Regions from separate parts of the Paraburkholderia sp. BL27I4N3 genome, predicted to be linked through region 3. Evidence: predicted binding sites of a transcription regulator. Region 3 holds the regulator's gene; each other region holds the start of a gene.

Region 1 (3,702 bases), 3.7 Mb from region 3:
ACAGTTGCAGCGCGTTGCGGCATCTGAAGGAAGCGTCGATATCGGAGGTGGCGGGCACGCCGTTTTCCAAGCCGCGTACCTTGCTCGAAGGCGTGAAGGGCATCGAGTTCGTCAAGCCGGCGCGGCCCGACGAATGCTGCGGTTTCGGCGGCACGTTCTCCGTCACCGAAGAGCCGGTGTCGGTGCGCATGGGGCAGGACAAGGTGCGCGATCATCTGAACGCGGGCGCCGAATATATCGTCTCAGGCGACATGTCGTGTCTCATGCATCAGCAAGGCTGCGCCGAACGCATGAAAGCCGATGCGCGCTTCATCCACATCGCGCAGGTCCTCAACGGAGCACGCGCATGAGCAACCGGATCGATCACGCGAAAGCGGCGGGCGCTTTCATCGGCAAGACAGAGCATGTTGCGTTTCACGACAAACGTCTATGGGATTTGCGCGAGAAGCGCGACGTGCAGGCGCACGGCATTGCGGAATGGGAGACGATGCGCGAACTGGCATCGGGTATTAAAGAACACACGCTGTCGAACCTCTCGCAGTATCTCGAACAGTTCGCGGCGGCCGCCGAGGCCAACGGTGTAACGGTTCATTGGGCCGCCACCGCCGAAGAGCACAACGCGCTCGTGCACCAGATCATGTCGGAGCGCGGCATGACCACGCTCGTCAAAAGCAAGTCGATGCTCACCGACGAATGCAAGATGCGCGAGTATCTCGAACCGCGCGGCATCACGGTGATGGAAACGGATCTGGGCGAACGCATCCAGCAACTCGATCACCAGGACCCGAGCCATATGGTGGTGCCGGCCGTGCACAAACTGCGCGCCGATGTCGCCGAACTGTTCGGCCGCACCATCGGCACCGATCCGAAGAACAGCGACATTCACTACCTCGCGGAAAGCCAGCGCATGAACACGCGGCCATACTTCGTGCGCGAGAAAACCGCCGGCATGACCGGCTGCAATTTCGCGGTGGCGGAGACCGGCACGGTGGTGGTGTGTACGAACGAAGGCAATGCGGATCTGTCGGCGAACGTGCCGCCGTTGCATATCGCGTCGATTGGAATCGAGAAGCTGATTCCAAAAGTATCCGACCTCGGCGTGTTCATCCGCATGTTGTCGCGCAGCGCGCTCGGCTCGCCGATCACGCAGTACACCTCGCATTTCCGCGCGCCGCGTCCGGGCACGGAGATGCATTTCATCCTCGTCGATCACGGCCGCTCGGAGCGGCTCGCCATGGAGGACTTCTGGTATTCGCTCAAATGCATTCGCTGCGGCGCGTGTATGAATACTTGTCCCGTGTACCGGCGCAGCGGCGGGCTGTCGTACGGCGGCACCTACTCGGGGCCGATCGGCGCGATCATCAACCCGACCTTCGATCTGAAACGCTATAGCGCGTTGCCGTTCGCGTCGACGCTCAATGGCAGTTGCACCAATGTGTGTCCGGTGAAGATCAATATTCACGAGCAGATCTATAAGTGGCGCACGGTGATCGCGGAGCGCCATGAAGTGCCGTTCGTGAAGCACGAAGTGCTGAAAATGGCGGGGCGCTTGCTGGCGAGTCCGACCTTGTATCGCGCGACGGTGTCGTCGATGGGCAGCGCGCTGCGGCGGCTGCCGAATTTCGTGCTGTATAACCCGCTGAATATCTGGGGCAAGCAACGCGAGTTGCCGGAGGCGCCAAAGCTGACCTTCCACGCCTGGTACAAGAAAAATCGTGGAGGCGGCAATGGCAACGCGTGAGGCTTTTCTGGACAAGGTGCGGCAAGCACAGCCACTGGCGCGGCCACGGCCTGATGTGCCGCTCTTCGACGCGGCGGGCGGCGATCTGCGCGCGCGCTTCACGGCGGCCTTGCAGGCAATGGGCGGCACCTGCGTCGAAGCCACGTCTGCTGCCGAGGTGAGCGGATTGATTCGCGAGCGCTTCGGCGCTGAGGCGTCGGTGGCTTCGGCGAGCGCGGAAGTGTCGGGCACGCGCCCACTCACCGCCGACACGGAACCCGCTTCGCTACAGGATATCGACGTGGGCGTCGTGCGGGCGCGCTTCGGCGTCGCTGAGACCGGCTCGGTGTGGTTCAGCGAGCGCGAGTATGTGGTCAACGCGCTGGGCTACATCGTGCAGCATCTGGTCGTGCTGCTCGATCCGGCGCAACTGATCGACGGCTTGCAGGACGTGTACCAGCGCGATGATTTCCGTGACGCCCGTTACGCGGCGCTCGTTACCGGACCTTCGGCGACGGCGGATATCGAGGGCGTGCTGATTCGCGGCGCGCAAGGCGTGCGTTCGTTGACGGTGGTGTGGCTGGCGGCGCAATGAAAATGCGGTAGCGGCGGCACGATCGAATGGCACAATGCGGCATCCCGTTCGATAAGCCTGTCACTCTGCTGACATGGAACTCCGGCATCTCCGATACTTCGTCGCCGTTGTGGAGCAACTGAGGGTAAAGCGGTGCGCGGACGGATTCGCATGGCGGTACGTTCAAGCCGCGCCATGATGTCGCCACAAGGCCGTGTGGCCGGGCCGGCCACGGAGTTTGCTATCATCACTGTATAAACATACAGGTTTCATGAAAGTGCCGTGGCGACACCCGTCTCTCCCTACGCCCTCTACTATCTGCTGAACTTCGAGCGCGCCCTGGCGTGGCTCGCGCAGCGTTACGACGATCTGTTCGACGCGCACGAGCAAGCGTTTCTGCGCGAGTTCGCTGCGTTGCCGCAGTCTTCGCGCGCGCTGCTGGTTCGCATGCTGATGCGCAAAGGCACGCTGTTCCGCGCGAGCCGCCTGTCTTACGACGAGATCGGCTGCCCGTTGCAGGCAGCGGCGCCAATTGCGGCGCTCGGCTGGGTCGACACCGAACCGGGACTCACGCTCGACGAATTGTTCGCGCTCACCACGCGTGCCGAGTTGATGGAGATTTTCTCAGACGCCATCGCGATGATTCCGGGCGCAAGGAGCCTGCGCAAGCCCGACTTGCTGGAAACACTCCGCCCGTTTTATGCAAGCGAAAACGACGAGGGAGGCGCCACTGCGCTTGCGCTTTCGGCATGGCACGGTCGAACTGAAGACCGCGTTTTTCACGTGGCGATCGCGCCGCTTTGCGAACGCTTGCGGTTGATGTTCTTCGGCAATTTGCAGCAGGAGTGGTCGGAGTTCGTGCTCGCCGATCTCGGCGTGTTCCAGTACGAGAAAGTGGCGTTCGCGCCGTCGTCGCGCGCGTTCCAGCAGCGCGCGGATGTCGACGTCTATCTCGCGTTGCACGCGTGTCGTGAAGCGCTCGAATGGTTACCCGGTGGCGAGGCGGAAGCGGCGGCAATCGAAGAGATCGTCGCCACTGTCGCCTCCATTGAAACGGCCAACCCCTGGCTTGAAACGCGGCGCGCGAAACTGTTGTTCCGCATCGGCTACCTGTGCGAGCGTCGGCAGAACTGGGCGGCGGCGCTCGCCGTTTATGAGCGTTGCGCGTGGCCCGGCGCGCGTCATCGGCGCATGCGCGTGCTCGAACGCAGCGAGCGTTTCGACGATGCTTTCGCACTGGCCTCGCAAGCCGCCGCCGCGCCGGAGAGCGAAGAAGAGGCGCAACGCGTCGCGCGCATGCTGCCGCGTTTGCAGCGCAAGCGCGGCGAACCGGTCGCGCGTGTGCCTGCCGCTCGCCCGGTCGAGCGCACCACGCTCGTGCTGCCGCGACCCGAGGCGCCGATGCCGG
Region 2 (3,702 bases), 5.1 Mb from region 3:
GTCGCCGTGGCTTCGAAAGAAACCATCGAACTGTGGTTCTGTTGCGGACCCTTCGAAGTTGTCTCTCATATCAGGAACCTCTGGGCGATGCTGAGTTGCGAGCAAGACCCGACTCAAATTTCAAGCAAATTCCGCCATCTCATCTTACGAAGTCTCTCGAAACGACTGCAACAGGCTGACGATTGAGTCTGAAAACTGTGCGCTCTCGAAACGGCACGCAGGGCCCAAAGGGCACTGTCAGGGAATGTCTTTTAACTTCTTCACTCATCTGAAGGGTTCTTTCAAGACGCGAAGCCACTTACTGGATGGAAGTCTTTTTAGCTCACGGGTTCAAGCCACCCGTGAGTATCAGCCCACGCACGAACCCGAGCACTGTCAAAGGCTTGAGCTTCATCTGGCGTTTCGCACGTGGCAAGAAACATCAGAACCTTCAATGAGTATCCGGGCGGACGTAAGCGTCCCGCTGGCATCGAAGTGCTCCTGCTGAAGGAGAGGGTGTCCGCAGATTCATAGCCCTTGTACACTTCGGGTTCCATGATTTTCCCCTGCCTCAACGGAAGGCTCGAATCTCATGCAAAGTCAATACCCACACATTTTTGCCAGATACGAGCCACTACAGGCGACGCGAAGTTCACCGTGAACTGTTCAGTGAACAAGTGGCTCACATTGGCCTTCTGAATATCTGTCTGGCAGCCAACAACCGACGCTGCAGCTATAGCGTGAGCTTCTGCGGCAATTGTCACCCTCTCGAGCCATGTCGCAACGCAAGCATTTCTAGCGAGCCAAAGGCGAGACGACTCCACCATGTTTTCGCTACTCAGCCAGCGTCCCTGCAATTTGTATGCAGCGACGTCACTGACAGCGAGATAGCAGCGCAGAACCGCCGCGTGCGCGTCGGTCAAAACGGGAAGCCTAATCGTATCTTCAAACATGCCAATCTCCGGTGCAGCTTGCACAGATAGGACAGTATCTAGCAATTTTGCGCGATGGCATTGAGCAAGTCTGCAGTGTTGCGCGAAAAGCCTGTTTGTCCGGCTATCTCGCGACCGTTGTCCCGCCGGCCAAATGCCTTGATTTCCATTGCCTGCTCGTGAGCCAGCATCCGCGGCCAAGGCCGCCATCGTCTCCCAGGTGGGTCAGGTTTGCTCCCGCGCCAAGGTCATTTTTGCGTCGGCGCAACAAATACTTCTCCGATTGGAGCGGCCACACCGGCGATTGCCATTACGCATGGTGCCTGAGCCGCTTGGTATCTACCCCGGCTGCCTTCAGCGCAGCGTCAATTGCCATCAGTTCCTGGCCGAAATCGAGCGACCACTCTTCGCCGTCACACCGCACGGTCATGCCGTTGTGCATTGAAATCAGGCCGCGAGCCTTGAACAAGGCATCCACAAGCTTTGATTCGCGTTCGGCTTCCCTGACCCATTCATCCGCTCTCATGTGAAGTATCCCTCAGAAAAAAACATGCAGCCGACCTCGGCATCCAAGCGAGCGCACGTTCGACATCAGGCGCGCTGCTCCATAACGCTCGTGGTCCCGCCATTGCAAAAAAGTGTCAGTTCACGACGGCGGATTTGCGTGTACGATACTGTATAAATATACAGGTTTTTGCTCGCTCAATGTCCACTGCTACTGTCCCGGTTGAGGAGATACATCCGTCCTTGTGGCGGGCGTCGCAGCTCGCGCGTAGCCGTGGAAGGGTTGTGGAGACTGGCTACCCGGCGCTATCGGCGGAACTACCCGGTGGTGGCTGGCCCGTCGGAGCGCTGGTCGACCTGCTGGTCCAGCAAGCCGGCGTGGGTGAGCTCCGGCTCTTGCGCCCGGCACTCAGTGCCACAGGTGACCGGCCGGTTGCGTTCGTCCAACCACCGCATACCCCCGACGGCTTGGGGCTCAGCTACATCGGGCTGTCCCTGGACCAGGTGCTTCGAGTGAACACACCGAAGACCGCAGATGCGCTGTGGTCAGCCGAGCAGATTCTTCGCGCCGGCAGTTGCGGCGCACTGATTTTCTGGACGCAGTACGCCCAGGCTTCTTCGCTTCGCCGTCTGCACCTTGCTGCCCAGTCGTCGGAAACGCTGTTCATCATGGTGCGGCCGCTGGCCAGCGGACAGGACGCGTCGCCTGCGCTCCTGCGGCTCGCGCTCAGACCATCCGCCGATGGGCTGACCGTCGACATCGTGAAACGACGAGGGCCCTCCCGCGCAGAGCCTCTGTCGATTCCCCTTCAACCAACCCCTGTTCTGCTTTCCCGCCATGCGCGTCTTTCTCGCCGTCCACCTGCCGAAGTTGCCGCTCGAGGTCTTCAGACCGAAGTGGTCACCTGAGCATGCTCACGGCAGCGCCGTGCTTGAGAAAGACAGGGTCGTCATTGCAGATGCCACTGCGCGTCTGGCTGGCGTGCGTCTTGGAATGAAACGCGGTGGGGTACTGACGCTGTCCCCTGAGACGGCGATGCATGAACGCGACATTGGCCGGGAAGGCGCTGCGCAGCGCGAAGTTGGCATCTCACTGATGCGCTTTTCACCTGAGGTTGCACTGCTCGATGAGGCCACAGTCGTGGTCGAGGTCGGCGCGAGTTTGCGCCTCTTCGGTGGCTTGCTTGCATTGAGTCGTGAAGCGAAAGCCGTCCTTGGTGCTCTCGGGTTCACCGCGCGCATCAGCGCGGCCCCGACGGGCCAAGGTGCCTGGTTGCTCGCGAAATACGGGAATCGTCGAGTTTTGAAACTCGCGTCGCTAGAGCATCGGCTGTCCGCACTGCCAATGGCCGCGGTCCCTGAAGTCCGTCCGTTTTTCGACTGGTTTAATGGTCTGGGCTGCGAGACCATAGCGGACATACGGCGCCTGCCCCGCGCAGGGCTGCAACGCCGGTGTGGCGAGCACTTTCTGGATTCTCTCGACAGGGCCTTCGGCACGGCGCCCGAACTGTTCGACTGGCTGGAGCTGCCGCCAACCTTCTCCGCGCGCCTTGAGATGCCGGACCGGCTTGAGCACGCAGACGGAGCGGTATTCGCTGCACATCGATTAATTGTTCAGCTATGTGGATGGCTTTCCGCAAAACAACTCGCAGTCACAGGCGTCCGCCTTTCACTTGAGCATGAGCGCGGACGCGACGCGATTGAGCCAACCATCGTCAACATTGCATTGGGCGAACCGACATGGCGTGAAGAACATCTGGTCAGACTGGTGAAGGAACGGTTGCATCGCATCGAACTCGTCGCGCCGATGATTGCCTTGCGGCTCGATGCTACGAACGTCGAGTCTGCAGCGCCGGCATCTGACACGCTGTTCCCTGAACCCGGTGGCTCTAAAGAGGACCATCAAAAACTGCTCGAACTGCTTGTCGCGCGGCTGGGCGAAGACAACGTCCTGCGGCCGGCGCCAACGGCCGACCACCGTCCCGAAATTGCAAACCGCTGGATTCCTGTCACGCAGAAGAAAAAGTCAGACACCCTCCCGGATGGACTACCGAGGCCAACCTGGATGCTCCCGACACCCGTCCGCCTGCTGATGCGCAAGCACCGCCCGTTTTATGGCTCGCCGTTGCGCATGGTGTCGCCTGGCGAGCGCATTGAAGCCGGTTGGTTTGATGGTGAGCTCGTCACGCGTGACTATTTTGTCGCGCAGGGCGAAGACACAAGCTGCTACTGGATTTACCGTGAACGCGTCAGTAGCCGTGACGCTGAAGAAGACCAGCGCTGGTTT
Region 3 (3,702 bases):
TTAGGGCGTGGTTAGAGGGCGGTCAGCGCACAGTTAGCGTTTTCCATCCCTTGCAACCTGAATTGCGGCGCACCATGATTAATTGAGAATCGCGCGTCCCGCGCGAAGGGAGAAAAATCATGGCGAGCTACCAGAAAATCCTGCTGTGCTACGACGGCTCGCGCGAAGGCCGCAAAGCACTCCGTTGCGGCGCCGACCTGGCGTTGGATCTGAAAGCGGAAACCCATTTGCTGTCCGTCGTCGACATGCGCTCGAGTATTGCGCAAAGCGCGGGCCTGCTGACCGACGTGGCCTGCGGCAGTTTCGAAAAGACCGCACGCGACATCCTGCAGGAAGGCGTTGATTGGCTCACCGAGCGAGGTGTGACCGCACAAGGGCATTTTGCATTCGGCCATCCGATCGATGAGATCGCCAACCTCGCCAATGAACTGCATGTCGACCTGGTGGTGGTCGGCCACCGTTGCCGCACGGGTTTGTCGCGATGGTGGATGGGCGCGGGCAATACGCCGTTGCTCGACCGTGTCTCGTGCAGCATTCTGGTGGCGTGTTCTTCGGCGCAGGAGCAGCAGCAAGCGGCAGCTTGAGGCGCATGTCGCCATTGTGGACGGTTGGCTGGCGGCCGGGCACTCCGGCCTCACTACCCGGTGGCCTCGACGTCATAACGATGTCGCTGAACGACTCGCCGCGACTCGCCGCGACTCGCCAAATAATTGGCGCGATCACGGGATCCGCGCCATACAAAGCCGACCTGCCGCGATCACTCGTTCAGATTGACCGCGGCCAGCTTCCACGTGAATATCCCTTCGCGCTGAAAGATCGCCGAGTAACGCGCGTCGCCGGCGCCATGCTGGTACGTGACGACAAACTCGTTGAGCCCACGATAGCCCGCGGTGGTTTGCGGCGGTTGTGGGGGCGTGGCATTGGCATTCCCATTCACCGCGTTGCCGGCCGGAGGCGCTGCCGGTGCCGGTGCGGTCGCGGCGGCGTCGGACGGATTGTTCGCGGCCGGCGGCGCGGGCGGCCGCTCACCCGGATCGCCGCGCGGCGGCATGCCGTTCAGCAAGGCCGCGACACCGTCCGGTGTGGCATAGGCATCCACGAGCGGGCCGATCAACGCGACGCCGATCATCGCGCCAATGGCGGCCAATGGATTGCCGTTGCTGTGCGCGCCAAGCCGGCGTGTCAGCAGGCCGGCGACCTGTTCCTTCAGGCTCTCACGCAACGCGGGGAAGTCGACGTACTGATTGACCGTTTGCGCATCGCGCGCATCGGCCGCGCGTTTGAGATTGTTCAGCGCGATGTACGGCGACGCGTAAGCAAACCCCAGAGCGGCGATCACCACGATCACGACGAGTGTGACGATCAGCGGCTTTGTGGCGCCGCCTCTGCTGCCGCGTTGGGTATGTTTCGGAACTGCCATCGAGTGGGACTCTCCATCAGGTGTGATCTAACGTGGACCACGGCCACGCGAAAACGATCCCACGCAATGCAATCTCTCGCCGCCCGCTCAAGACCGGGTCATCACGACTCGAACACCGCGCCGTGGACGTTGGCTTCGTCGGCGATGCAGCGGTCGATCATGCGGCAAACGGCGTCCATCGTGCCGACCATGATGAGACGCGACGGCCCGTGATAGACCCGCACCGGTGCGCGACGCGCCGGTTCGGCCGTATTCAGGCCGGAATTCAACGACACGCGGGCAAACGCCGGCAACGACGAAGGCAAGCTCGACGCAGCCTCGGGCGAGTCGAACAGCGACGGTGTGCTGCGCGTGGCCGCCTCGATCAATGAGCACGGCACCAGCTTGCGAAGGTGACGCAGACGACCGAACTGGCGAAAGGGCAGCAGGCGGGCAAGACGTTCCATGAGACTCTCCAGACGATGCAACGTTGATGCGGCGTTGATGCAGTGTCGATGCGACATTGACGCGGCTTTTTATTCTGTCGAACGCGCAAAAGGGTTAGAGCTGGTTAGAACTCGCCGGGGCGAATCAGCCCCACGGCGATACCCTCCAGCGCGAACTCCGCACTGCCGGTTTCAACGAAGATGTTTTCGTAATCGGGGTTCTCGGCGATCAGTTCGAGCCCATTCGGCCGGCGCTTCAGGCGCTTGACCGTGACGTCGTCGCCCAGCCGGGCAATGATGATCTGGCCGTCTTTCGCTTCGCTGCGCTTTTGCACCGCGAGCAGATCGCCGTCGAAGATGCCCGCGTCGCGCATGGACAGCCCGCGCACCTTCAGCAGGTAATCGGGCTTGCTCGAGAACAGCGCCGGGTCGCACGCGTAGTGCTGCGAGATATGTTCCTGCGCGAGGATCGGGCTGCCGGCGGCAACGCGCCCGATCAGCGGCAGCGACAGTTGCATGATGCTGGCGTGCGGCAGCGTGAACTGGTGCGGCGAGTCTTCCGGACCGGCCAGCAGGCGAATGCCGCGCGATGCGCCGGCCGCGAGTTCGATCACGCCCTTGCGGGCGAGTGCGCGCAGATGTTCTTCTGCCGAATTGGCCGAGCTGAAACCCAGCTCGGCGGCGATCTCCGCGCGGGTGGGCGGAAAGCCGGTGCGTTCGATAGCCCTGCGGATCAGATCGAAAACCTGCTGCTGTCGTGCGGTGAGTTTGGTCATGGCGCCACTGTATGTATGAACAGGTGACTGTATTTTTATACAGTATTCGGCGCAATTCAAGCTTTACTTTAAGTTCGGGGCGAAGGGCGGCGTTCCAGCGCCGTCAAACGATGCTTTAACAGCCGTTTTCGTTCAGCAACGCCTTATCCAGCTGTCGTTACCACTTTTGAGTATTAAAAAATGAAGAAACATTATTTTTAATGATGAAAGCCCTTCGATAGACTGGGCCTCCAGTTGACGTTCATGTGCACGTGACCGCGACACAAGAAAAGACATCACACGCTGTTTCAGCGGACAACGCGGAGAAAGTTGACATGAAATACCAAGGTACGGGGCTGGCAGGCAGGACGAAGAAACTGATCGCGGCGCTAGCATTGGGCGCGGCGGGCGCGCTCGGCGTGATGGCGCAGGCGCACGCCGCCGACACGACGCTGCTGAACGTCTCCTACGACCCGACGCGCGAGCTGTATCAGGACGTCAACCAGGCGTTCGGCAAGGAGTGGAAAGCGAAGACGGGCGAGACGATCACCTTCAAGCAGTCGCACGGCGGCTCGGGCGCCCAGGCGCGCTCGGTGCTCGACGGTCTGCAGGCCGACGTGGTGACGCTGGCGCTCGCCTATGACATCGACGCACTGGCGAACAAGGGTTTGCTGGACAAGGGCTGGCAGAAGCGTTTGCCGGATAACGCCTCGCCGTACACGTCGACGATCGTGTTTCTGGTGCGCAAGGGCAACCCGAAGCACATCAAGGATTGGGACGATCTGATCAAGCCGGGTGTGTCGATCGTGACGCCGAACCCGAAGACGTCGGGCGGCGCGCGCTGGAACTACCTCGCGGCTTGGGCGTACGCCGAGCATCAGCCGGGCGGCAATGATCAGAAGGCCAAGGAATTCGTCGGCAAGTTGTACAAGAATGCCGGCGTGCTGGATTCGGGCGCGCGCGGCGCGACCACCAGCTTCGTGCAACGCGGGATTGGCGACGTGCTGATCGCATGGGAAAACGAAGCCTTCCTGTCGCTCAAGGAATTCGGTCCGGAGAAGTTCGAGATCGTGGTGCCGTCGGTCAGCATTCTGGCCGAGCC
Region 4 (3,702 bases), 1.6 Mb from region 3:
GCGAGCTGGCTGCGTTTGTCGAGCGTTTCGGCGACCTGCACCAGCACGGGCTGCGCGCCGGGCGTCTGCGGAAATTCCACAGTCGTGTAGGCGACGCGGATGTCGTTGCCGCGCAGCACATCGTCACGAAATTCGACGAGACCCGGCTGCGGGCGGTCTTCCTCGTGCGGCAGCGGCATGTCGCGCTCGCCGCCCACCAGTTCGCCGCGCGTGCCGAGCACCTGATAGAACACACTGTCGACATTGTCCGCGCGCAGAAAGTCGCGCGTGGAGTCGGGCAGCGTCAGTTCCGCCACGCCGTTCACCGGATGAATCTGGCGGGCCAGCACGTAGGCGTCCGTTTCCAGCGCGCGGTCGAACGGGCCGTTCGCGATCGACTTGGCGACCAGATAGGTGACCGCGAGACTCATCGGCCAAAGCAGCAGCAGCGGCGCCAGCATCCAGTCGAGAATCTCGCCGAACAGCGAGCGCGGGCGCGCCTCGGCGGCGGCTTCGGTTTCGTCGGGCGGGGCGAACGGGTTGGCGTAGCGCTCGTCGCGCGCCTCGTCGAGGTCCGCCGCGTGCGCCGTAGCGCGGTCTGCGCGTGCGGACATGGGCGGTCTCTATTTGTAGTGATGGCTCGCCGGCATCGCGCCGGACGGCGGCGCGGCGGGCGGTTCGGGCTCGGCGGGCGGGGCGGCGGTCGTAGCGTTCGCGCTCGTGCTTGCGCTCGGCGCTGACGCGGCCTTCTGAAGACAGTAGCCCAGACCGCGCACGGTGATGATGCGCACGCCGCTCGGCTCGATTTTCTTGCGCAGGCGGTGCACGTAGACCTCGATTGCGTTATTGCTGACTTCTTCGCCCCATTCGCATAGATGATCGACGAGTTGTTCCTTCGAAACCAGCCGGCCGATCCGCTGCAGCAGCACTTCGAGCAAACCCAGCTCGCGCGCCGACAGGTCGATCACCTGCTCGTTGACATAGGCGATCCGGCCGACCTGGTCGAACGACAGCGAGCCGTGCCGCACGACCGTCGGGCCGCCGCCGGCGCCGCGCCGCGTCAGGGCGCGCACGCGTGCTTCGAGTTCGTTCAGCGCGAAGGGCTTGGCCATGTAGTCGTCGGCGCCGAAGTCGAGGCCCTTGACGCGCTCGTCGACGCTGTCCGCGGCGGTCAGAATCAGCACCGGCAGGGTGGAATTGCGCGCGCGCAAGCGCCGCAACACCTCGAGGCCGGACATGCGCGGCAGGCCCAGATCGAGAATCAGCAGGTCGAAAGATTGCATCGACAGCGCGGTATCGGCCTCGACGCCGCTCTTTACGTGATCGACGGCATAGGCCGATTGGCGGAGTGATCGAACCAGACCGTCCGCGAGTATGCTGTCGTCTTCGGCAATCAGAATTCGCATGGTGCGCCAGCCTGGCCTTGCCGGCACCGCGGGTGTCCCCCCGGCGCACAGCGGTCTCCGAAAATTATTGTGGGTAGTTGGGCAGCGCGACGGTAAAAATGCGCGTTCGCATGAGAATCGTGCTTGCCAAAACTACTGTTTTTTTATACAGTGTCTGGGTTTCGTGTGCTGTCCTTTCAAAGTGGGCTGCACATCCGCCTCAGACGCCGTTCATCATAGCAAAGGACGATTCATGGAAGAAAGCAAGAAAGGCTCGGCTGGACTGACGGCTGAAAAGAGCAAGGCACTCGCTGCCGCACTCGCACAGATCGAAAAGCAGTTCGGCAAAGGGTCGGTCATGCGGCTCGGCGCAGGTGAGGCGGTCGAAGATATCCAGGTGGTCTCAACCGGATCGCTCGGCCTCGACATCGCGTTGGGCGTCGGCGGTTTGCCGCGTGGCCGTGTGGTCGAAATTTATGGCCCGGAATCGTCCGGTAAAACCACGCTGACGTTGCAGGTCGTCGCCGAAATGCAGAAGCTCGGCGGCACGGCAGCGTTTATCGACGCGGAACACGCGCTGGATATTCAGTACGCGGGCAAGCTCGGCGTGAACGTGAACGAACTGCTGGTTTCGCAGCCGGACACCGGCGAGCAGGCGCTCGAAATCGCCGACGCACTGGTGCGCTCGGGTTCGATCGACATGATCGTGATCGACTCGGTCGCGGCACTCGTGCCGAAGGCTGAAATCGAAGGCGAAATGGGCGACTCGCTGCCGGGTCTGCAAGCGCGTCTCATGTCGCAAGCGCTGCGCAAACTCACCGGCACGATCAAGCGCACGAACTGCCTTGTGATCTTCATCAACCAGATCCGCATGAAGATCGGCGTGATGTTCGGCAATCCGGAAACCACTACGGGCGGTAACGCGTTGAAGTTCTACGCGTCGGTGCGTCTGGACATTCGCCGTATCGGTTCGATCAAGAAGAACGACGAAGTGATCGGCAACGAAACGCGCGTGAAGGTGGTGAAGAACAAGGTGGCGCCGCCGTTCCGCGAAGCGATTTTCGACATTTTGTATGGCGAGGGCATTTCACGTCAGGGCGAAATCATCGACCTGGGCGTGCAAGCCAAGATCGTCGACAAGGCCGGCGCGTGGTACAGCTACAGCGGCGAACGTATCGGTCAGGGCAAGGACAACGCGCGTGAATTCCTGCGCGAAAATCCGGATATCGCTCGTGAAATCGAAAATCGTATCCGCGAATCGCTGGGCGTGAATGCCATGGCTGAAGCCGTGACCGGCGCAGCCGCTGAAGTCGCGGACGAAGAAGAGTAACCATCACGTGATACGCAAGGGCCGGCCGTTGTCCGATTCCGGACGCCACGCGGACGGCCCGCGTGATGAAGACGGCGAGTCGTTCGATCCGTTCGAATCGTTCGACGCACACGACCGCGCTGCGGGCCGCAATCCGCAGCGCGCGCAGTTTGAATCCCCGCCGCCCGTAGGCTCGGATCCCTCCGAGACCACCTACACCCGCTCACGTCGCGTCCCAGGCGAAGCGAAACCCGGGCAAGACGAAGCCAAACAGTCCAAACGTCCGGCACGGTCTTTAAAAGGCCGCGCGCTCGGCTATCTATCCCGCCGCGAATACAGCCGCACTGAACTGGCGCGCAAGCTGAAGCCATTCGTCGAGGAAACCGATTCTCTCGACACCGTGCTCGACTCGCTGGAAGCCGAAAACTGGCTGTCCGACTCGCGCTTTGCCGAAAGCCTGATTCATCGCCGCTCGTCGCGACTGGGCGCGAGCCGGATAGTTGGCGAATTGAAGCAGCATTCGGTCGACCAGACGCTTGTCGAAGAGGCGAGCGCGCAATTGCGCGAAACCGAACTCGCCCGTGCCCATGCCGTCTGGCAAAAGAAGTTCGGCCGGCTTCCCGAAACGCCTGCCGAACGGGCGAAACAGCAGCGTTTTCTGGCATCGCGCGGATTTTCGGGCGCCACGATCGGCAAAATCCTCAAGGGAATGGACGAGGAGTGGAGCGGCGAGTAGCCGCGTCGTCCATCGTTTGCATACAAGACCCTTTGGGGTGGCACGTTCCCCTCTCAGCCGCGCGCGGCACGGCCGTGCGCACTCGGACCTGTCCCAAATACCCAGTATGCTAAAATTCGTGGGTTTTCCAATCCGGCCTTTCCTTCCCGCATGCCGCTCTCCCCGCCCGTGTCCCGTCAGTTGCGCCATCGTCGCGCAATCAGAGCGGAAGCCTATGAGCGAGCCGATGGCCTGTGGGATGTGGAAGCGTGCTTGACTGACGAAAAACCGCGCGACGTAGTGCTTGCGTCGGG

The links. The regulator LexA, encoded in region 3, represses DNA repair genes until DNA is damaged. The targets are predictions, from matches to a motif close to ACTGTATNNNNATACAGT.
Region 1: the regulator LexA is predicted to act here: its motif matches at 2,544-2,561, upstream of B0G71_RS25415 (VRR-NUC domain-containing protein).
Region 2: the regulator LexA is predicted to act here: its motif matches at 1,585-1,602, upstream of imuA (translesion DNA synthesis-associated protein ImuA).
Region 4: the regulator LexA is predicted to act here: its motif matches at 1,520-1,537, upstream of recA (recombinase RecA).

The regions. Positions count from the first base shown of each region.
Region 1 covers NZ_QREJ01000001.1:5,588,730-5,592,431, reverse strand. Annotated here, with positions in the region: gene B0G71_RS25430 ((Fe-S)-binding protein) at 1-350, shown strand, start outside; gene B0G71_RS25425 (lactate utilization protein B) at 347-1,741, shown strand; gene B0G71_RS25420 (LUD domain-containing protein) at 1,728-2,315, shown strand; gene B0G71_RS25415 (VRR-NUC domain-containing protein) at 2,577-3,702, shown strand, end outside.
Region 2 covers NZ_QREJ01000001.1:6,949,971-6,953,672, reverse strand. Annotated here, with positions in the region: gene B0G71_RS41060 (hypothetical protein) at 1-69, opposite strand, end outside; gene B0G71_RS31615 (hypothetical protein) at 570-932, opposite strand; gene B0G71_RS31610 (hypothetical protein) at 1,222-1,437, opposite strand; gene imuA (translesion DNA synthesis-associated protein ImuA) at 1,617-2,324, shown strand; gene B0G71_RS31600 (DNA polymerase Y family protein) at 2,254-3,702, shown strand, end outside.
Region 3 covers NZ_QREJ01000001.1:1,899,967-1,903,668, forward strand. Annotated here, with positions in the region: gene B0G71_RS08800 (universal stress protein) at 120-584, shown strand; gene B0G71_RS08805 (DUF2939 domain-containing protein) at 758-1,420, opposite strand; gene B0G71_RS08810 (hypothetical protein) at 1,522-1,866, opposite strand; gene lexA (transcriptional repressor LexA) at 1,971-2,621, opposite strand; gene B0G71_RS08820 (sulfate ABC transporter substrate-binding protein) at 2,936-3,702, shown strand, end outside.
Region 4 covers NZ_QREJ01000001.1:276,148-279,849, forward strand. Annotated here, with positions in the region: gene B0G71_RS01270 (sensor histidine kinase) at 1-593, opposite strand, end outside; gene B0G71_RS01275 (response regulator transcription factor) at 603-1,385, opposite strand; gene recA (recombinase RecA) at 1,618-2,694, shown strand; gene recX (recombination regulator RecX) at 2,702-3,409, shown strand; gene B0G71_RS01290 (DUF2889 domain-containing protein) at 3,560-3,702, shown strand, end outside.